Regions from separate parts of the Streptomyces sp. NPDC041129 genome, predicted to be linked through region 2. Evidence: riboswitches for the same ligand, from Rfam matches in the RefSeq annotation. Region 2 holds a riboswitch; the other holds the start of a gene.

Region 1 (3,501 bases), on a different contig from region 2:
CCGCCCGGGCGGCGGCCGTGACCTCGGCGGCCCTGCCGGGCACGCGCGCGGTGAGGGTGTCGAAGTAGGCACCGTGCACGATCTCGACGCCGCCCGCCTTCAGGCCCTCGGCGAGGATCGTGGCGTAGCGGTGGGTGCGGCGGGCGATGGTCCGCAGTCCCTCGGGGCCGTGGTAGACGGCGTACATGCCGGCCATCACGGCGAGCAGCACCTGGGCGGTGCAGATGTTGCTGGTGGCCTTCTCGCGGCGGATGTGCTGCTCGCGGGTCTGCAGCGCCAGGCGGTAGGCCTTGTGCCCGTCGGCGTCGACGGACACGCCGACGAGACGGCCGGGCAGGCTGCGCGCGAACTTCTCGTGCACCGCCATGTAGCCCGCGTGCGGCCCGCCGAAGCCCATCGGCACGCCGAAGCGCTGGGTGGTGCCGACGGCGATGTCCGCGCCCAGCTCGCCCGGCGAGGTCAGCAGGGTGAGCGCGAGCAGGTCGGCCGCGACGGTGACGAGGGCGCCCAGCTCGTGCGCCTGGTCGATGAGCGGCTTGATGTCGCGGACGGCACCGGAGGCGCCCGGGTACTGGACCAGCACGCCGTTGATCTCGCGCTCGGCGATCTCCGCCGGGATGCCCTCGGAGAGGTCTGCGACGACGACCTCGACGCCGGTCGGCTCGGCTCGCGTCTCGATGACGGCGACGGTCTGCGGCAGGGCGTCCGCGTCGATCAGGAACAGGCCCTTCTTGTTCCGGCCCATGCGCCGGGACAGCGCCATGGCCTCGGCGGCGGCCGTGCCCTCGTCGAGCAGGGAGGCGCCGGACGTCGGCAGCCCGGTGAGCTCGGCGACCATCGTCTGGAAGTTCAGCAGGGCCTCGAGCCGGCCCTGGGAGATCTCCGGCTGGTACGGCGTGTAGGCCGTGTACCAGGCCGGGTTCTCCATGACGTTGCGCAGGACGACCGGCGGGGTGAAGGTGCCGTAGTAGCCGAGGCCGATCATGGAGCCGAGGACCTGGTTGCGGTCGGCGAGCGAACGCAGCTCGGCGAGCACCTCGGCCTCGGTGCGGGCGCCCGGCAGGTCCAGGGCGTCGGCGTTCTTGATCACATCCGGGACGGCGGCGGCGGTCAGCTCGTCGAGCGAGCCGTAGCCGACGTGCGCGAGCATCTTGGCCCGCGCCTCGTGGTCGGGCCCGATGTGGCGCTGTTCGAAGGGGATGCCCGCTTCGAGCTCGGAGAGCGGGGTGCGATGGGCGGTCATTGCGGAGGCCTCCTGGTCTGACGCGACCTTCGAGGGGCACCCCGGTACGGATACCCCGACGGCCTCCCCCTCTGTCATCTCGACCTGAGAGCTTCACCGGCGGCCCGGGGGCGCCGGCTTTCACCGTCGGTGAGGGCGGACGCCGTCGACATCCGCCCTGCTTTCCAGAGTGACCTCGTCCGTGCGGTACGTGAGCCTGAGAGATTCCGGGGAGGATTTGCTCCTTCGGCGCCTCCGAGGTGATCGGAGGACTCTCCCGCACGGGGTCAGCAGCCGCTGTCAGCGTACCAGCGAGGTCAACGCCCGGGCCTTCGAGTGGCCGCCTCCCTGATTGTGCTCTTTCGTAGTGCTTACGGATGAGTTGCGACCAAGTGGAGGGAGAGGGACCGTGCAGACCGACATCGATCCGCGCAACCTGATCGGCCGCAAGGCGTTCGACCGCACCGGCACCAAGATCGGCACCATCGACGAGGTGTACCTCGACGACGCCACCGGCGTACCGGAGTGGGCGGCCATACGCACCGGTCTGTTCTCCCGGGACGCCTTCGTCCCCCTGGAACCCAGCGAGATCGTCGAGGGCGCCCTGCGGGTTCCCTTCGACCGTGCGCTCATCAAGGACGCACCCGACTTCGGCGTGGGCCGCCACCTCTCCCCCGAACAGGAACTCCAGCTCTACCACCACTACGGCCTGGACGTGGCGGCGCCCTCCCCGCTCGCGGACCACGACTTCGGCAAGCTGGCGGGCACCGAGGAACCCTGAGCCCACGCCGCCGGCGGCCCCACCGGGGGCGGGGGGCCACGCCGGTGACCACGGCGGAGCCCGCACCTCACGGGCCGCAGCCGCCCTACAGATCGGCGTCGAGAGCACCCGACAGGCGCGGCGGCGGATCCGCGTCCGACATCCGTGGCTGCGGATCCGTGCCCAGCACCAGCGGGAGCGGATCCGCCGGCACCAGCGCGGGATCCTCGACGCCGAACGTCCGCACCCGCCCCGGCTCCGACTGAGGCGTCTCGAAGCGCACGGTCACCCGGCCCAGACCACTGCCCTGCACCCAGCCGTGGCCCAGCTCGGAGTGCCGCACGTCCTGCCCGGCACGCCACCGCCGCTCGACGGGCTCCGGCCGCTCCGGCACGGTCTCGGCCACGGCCTCCTCCGGCGCCTGTGCCGCCGGCGAGGGCTGCGCCGCCTGGGCGAACAGGTCCTCCTGGGTGTAGTCGGCGAGCCCGGTGACGCCCACACCGAGCAGCCGCACCCCGCCCGTGGTGTCCACGGAGTCCAGCAGCCGCTCGGCCGCCTCCCGGATCACCGAGGGGTCGTCCGTGGGCCCTCTGAGCGTCTCGGACCGGGTCAGTGTCGAGAAGTCGTACCGGCGGACCTTCAGTACGATCGTCCGCCCCGACAGCCCGGCCCCGCGCAGCCGGCCCACGCACCGGTCGGCGAGCCGCCGCACCTCGAGACCGACCCGCAGCCGGTCGTGGATGTCCACGTCGTAGGTGTCCTCGACCGACACCGACTTGGCCTCCCGCTCGGCGACCACGGGCCGGTCGTCGCGGGCCAGCGCCATCGCGTACAGCGCGTGCCCGTGCGCCTTGCCGAGCAGCCGTACGAGCTCGTCCTCGCCCGCCTCGGCCAGCTCCTCGACCGTGGTGATCCCGGCCCGCCGCAGATGGTCCCCGGTCGCCGGCCCCACCCCGGGCAGGGTCCGCACCGGCATCGGCCCGAGCAGCGCCCGCTCGGTGCCGGGTTCGACGAGGACCAGTCCGTCGGGTTTGGCCTCCTCCGAGGCGATCTTCGCGAGCATCTTGGAGGCGGCGAGTCCCACCGACCCCGTGAGCCCGGTGACCGCCCGTATGTCGGTGCGCAGCTTCGTTGCCACCCGGCGCGCGGAGTCCGCGTCCCAGGCCGCCTGCCGGGCCTCGAGGTCGACGAACGCCTCGTCCAGGCTCAGCGGCTCCACCAGCGGCGACAGCTCCCGCAGCAGCGCCATCACCTGCTCGCTCACGGACCGGTAGAGACTGAAGCGGGGCACCAGGTACGCGGCGTTCGGCGCCAGCCGGCGCGCCTGGGCCATCGGCATCGCCGAGTGCACCCCGAACACCCGCGCCTCGTACGACGCGGTGGCCACCACACCCCGCGGTCCGAGTCCGCCCACGATCACGGCCTTGCCCCGCAGGCTCGGCTTGGATGCCTGCTCCACCGAGGCGTAGAAGGCATCCATGTCGAGATGCAGGATCGTGGGCGCGTTTCTCACACCTCC
Region 2 (3,501 bases):
CGCAGCCGCCGTAGTAGCGGCGGCCCGGGTAGCCCTCCGCGTACTTGTTGGTCAGCACCGAGCCCTGGGCCTCCATCACCGCGAGCGGCGCGAAGTTCTCCGAGGCGATCATCTCCAGCGTCGACTGCTGGCGGTTCAGCTCGGCGTCGACCGCGGCGGCGATCTCCGGGTCCAGCTCGTGCAGGGACGTGTTCAGGACAGTCATACGGCTACGACTCCTCAGCCGGCGTTCTGGGCGGTGTACTCGTCGGCGGAGAGCAGGTCGCCCGGCTCCTCGGTGACGCGCACCTTGAACAGCCAGCCGCCCTCGAAGGGGGCCGAGTTCACCAGCGACGGGTCGTTGACGACGTCCTCGTTGACCTCGGTGATCTCACCGGTGACCGGGGAGTACAGGTCCGAGACCGACTTGGTCGACTCCAGCTCGCCGCAGGTCTCACCCGCGGACACCGTGGAACCGACCTCGGGGAGCTGGGCGTAGACCACATCGCCGAGCGCATTGGCCGCGAACTCGGTGATGCCGACCGTCGAGACGCCGTCCTCGGCGGCCGACAGCCACTCGTGCTCCTTGCTGTAGCGCAGCTGCTGGGGGTTGCTCATGGCCTGAATTCTCCTGTACGCGCGGGAGTGCTGATGAATGGGGGACTGCTGGACCTGCTGCTGAGCAGCGGGGATGTGCGCAGGGTCACGTCCAGTGGACGGACCGCGCCCAGTGTCTACTTCTGGCGCTTGTAGAAGGGGAGCGCCACGACCTCGTACGGCTCGTGGCTGCCCCGGATGTCCACGCCGACACCCTCGGCGCCCGGCGCCGAGTGCGCCGCGTCGACGTACGCCATCGCGATCGGCTTGCCCAGGGTGGGGGAGGGGGCGCCGGAGGTGACCTCGCCGATCACCGTGCCGCCCGCGACGACGGGGTACCCGGCTCGCGGCACCCGGCGGCCCTCGGCGACCAGGCCGACGAGCACGCGCGGCGGGTTCTGCTCGGCCCGGGCGGCGGCCCCGGCCAGCGCCTCGCGGCCCACGAAGTCGCCCTCCTTCTCGAACTTCACCACCCGGCCGAGCCCGGCGTCGAAGGGGGTCAGGGAGGTGGTCAGCTCGTGCCCGTACAGCGGCATGCCCGCCTCGAGGCGCAGGGTGTCCCGGCACGACAGGCCGCACGGCACCAGACCGGCGCCCTCGCCCGCCTTGGTCAGCGCCTGCCACAGCTCCACCGCGTGCTCCGGCTTCACGAACAGCTCGAAGCCGTCCTCGCCGGTGTAGCCCGTGCGCGCGATCAGCGCGGGGACGCCGGCGACGGTGCCGGGCAGGCCCGCGTAGTACTTCAGGCCGTCCAGGTCGGCGTCGGTCAGCGACTTCAGGATGCCGGGGGACTCGGGGCCCTGGACCGCGATCAGCGCGTAGGCGTCCCGGTCGTCGCGCACCTCGGCGTCGAAGCCCGCGGCACGCTCGGTCAGCGCGTCCAGCACCACCTGGGCGTTGGAGGCGTTGGCGACGACCATGTACTCGTGTTCGGCCAGCCGGTAGACGATCAGGTCGTCCAGGATGCCGCCGTCGGCCTGGCAGATCATGGTGTAGCGGGCGCGGCCGACACCGACGGACGCGATGTTGCCCACCAGGGCGTAGTTCAGCAGGTCGGCCGCCTGCGGCCCGGTCACGGTGATCTCGCCCATGTGCGAGAGGTCGAAGAGACCGGCCTTCGTCCGCACCGCGAGGTGCTCGTCGCGCTCGGACGCGTAGCGCAGCGGCATGTCCCAGCCGGCGAAGTCGGTCATCGTCGCGCCGAGCGAGCGGTGCAGGGCGTCGAGCGCGGTACGGCGCGGTCCAGTGGGTTCGGTACTGCTCATCGGTCGGTCGTCTCCCAGGGCAGGCATGACAGGCGAGGATCGTTCCTCCCCATCTGTCATCGGAACCTGAGAGGTTCGCCATGATCCTCGCGAGGAGTGGTCACGGCTTGCACCTTGGGTGGAGCCACTGTCGCAGCGGCCCGCTTTTCAGATGTGCCTCGCCCGCGCGGTAACGGGGCCTGAGAGATTCAAGGGAGGGACTTGCTCCTTCGGCGTCCCAGCTGAGCTGGCTGGGAACTCTCCCGCGCGGATTCAAGCGGCCGGTATGCAGTTGGCGGGCACATCATTGCACGCCGCGCCCCGGCCCGTCAGGGCCCGCATCTGTAACCGAGCTGTGGCAGTACGCGCACCCAACCGCTGGACCAGCGCATTACCTTCTCTTTACATTCAATGGGCAAAGGGTGTTCCGAGCCCACAAGGGGAGGACGATGACGGTGAACAGGACCACGGCCTACGCCGCCACCACCGGTCTCGCGGTGCCGAAGCAGCCCTCCGCCCCGGCCCGCGAGCGCTGCGCCGGACGTCCCGCCCCGGTCGTCCGCGACCTGCGCGAGCGCGCCGGGCGCAGCCCGCACGACCTGCTCTTCGGCCCCCGCGACCTGGTGGTGATCACCGGGCTGCCCGGCAGCGGCAAGTCCACCCTGATGCACCGCGCGGTCCCCGGTCACCGCGTCGACTCCCAGGACGCCCGCGACCGCTGGGACGCCCGGATGCCGCGCTTCCTCCCCTACGCGCTCTACCGCCCCCTGGTCCGGCTCGCCCACTACGCCGGACTGCGCCGCGCCCTCGGCACCGGCGAGGGGGTCGTCGTGCACGACTGCGGCACCCAGGCCTGGGTGCGCGGCTGGCTGGTCCGCGCGGCCCGGCGCCGCGGCGGCACCCTGCACCTGCTCCTGCTCGACGTCACCGCGGAGACCGCCCGCGCGGGCCAGCGCGAGCGCGGCCGCGGGGTCTCCCGATACGCCTTCCGCCGCCACCGCCGTACGGCGGCCCGTCTGCTGCGCGCGGTGGAGCGGGGAGAACTGCCCGCGGGCTGCGGCTCGGCGGTGCTGCTGGACCGGGACGCCGCGGACGTGCTGCGCCGCATCGGCTTCGCGGGCCGATCCGGCTGAGCGCCGTCCCGGGCACCCGCTAGCCTTTCGGACCACAGCAGTGGTTCCCAGCAGGCGGCAGGCAGATGGACTTCTCGGCGGCGGACCTTCCCGCGGACTATCCGGCACAGACGCACCCCCACCCGCACGGCGGTTGGCCCGGCAACGAACTGGAGGAGGTGCTCTCGGCCTCCCTCGGCGTACCCGGCGCGGGCGGCCGGATCGCCGAGGTGCTGGGCCGCAGCCTGCTGTGGATCCCGCTGCCCAACGGCGGCGGCCCGCACAGCGGTCCCCTGGACCTGCCCACGACGGAGATCGAGGGCCAGGTGTACGTCCCGGTCTTCAGCTCCGAGGAGCAGCTCCGGCTGGCCGCCGGCTCCCACATGTCGTACACCGTCGCCCCGGCGGTGGAGTTCGCCCGCGGCCTGCCCCCGCAGGCCGGCATCCTCGTGAACCCCGACGGGGTGGTCGGCCTGCCGTTGCCGCCCGGGGCGGTGGCCGAACTCTGCCGGACCGGCCACACCCCGCTGGACGGCCCCGCCACCGGTGGCCGGGTCCGTCTCTTCGAA

The links. Region 2 has a riboswitch for glycine ahead of gcvT (glycine cleavage system aminomethyltransferase GcvT). Riboswitches for the same ligand answer to the same signal wherever they lie in the genome.
Region 1: linked by a shared signal. The riboswitch ahead of gcvP (aminomethyl-transferring glycine dehydrogenase) and the one ahead of gcvT (glycine cleavage system aminomethyltransferase GcvT) in region 2 are both predicted to bind glycine.

The regions. Positions count from the first base shown of each region.
Region 1 is NZ_JBVIYV010000003.1:9,070-12,570, reverse strand. Features, by position in the region: gene gcvP (aminomethyl-transferring glycine dehydrogenase) at 1-1,243, opposite strand, end outside; glycine riboswitch at 1,418-1,512, opposite strand; gene ACZ6B1_RS12770 (PRC-barrel domain-containing protein) at 1,632-2,003, shown strand; partial or broken gene ACZ6B1_RS12765 (DNA polymerase IV) at 1,925-3,495, opposite strand.
Region 2 is NZ_JBVIYV010000009.1:52,417-55,917, forward strand. Features, by position in the region: gene glyA (serine hydroxymethyltransferase) at 1-205, opposite strand, end outside; gene gcvH (glycine cleavage system protein GcvH) at 220-597, opposite strand; gene gcvT (glycine cleavage system aminomethyltransferase GcvT) at 714-1,841, opposite strand; glycine riboswitch at 1,885-1,998, opposite strand; glycine riboswitch at 1,999-2,096, opposite strand; gene ACZ6B1_RS25960 (AAA family ATPase) at 2,276-2,953, shown strand; gene ACZ6B1_RS25965 (enhanced serine sensitivity protein SseB) at 3,019-3,501, shown strand, end outside.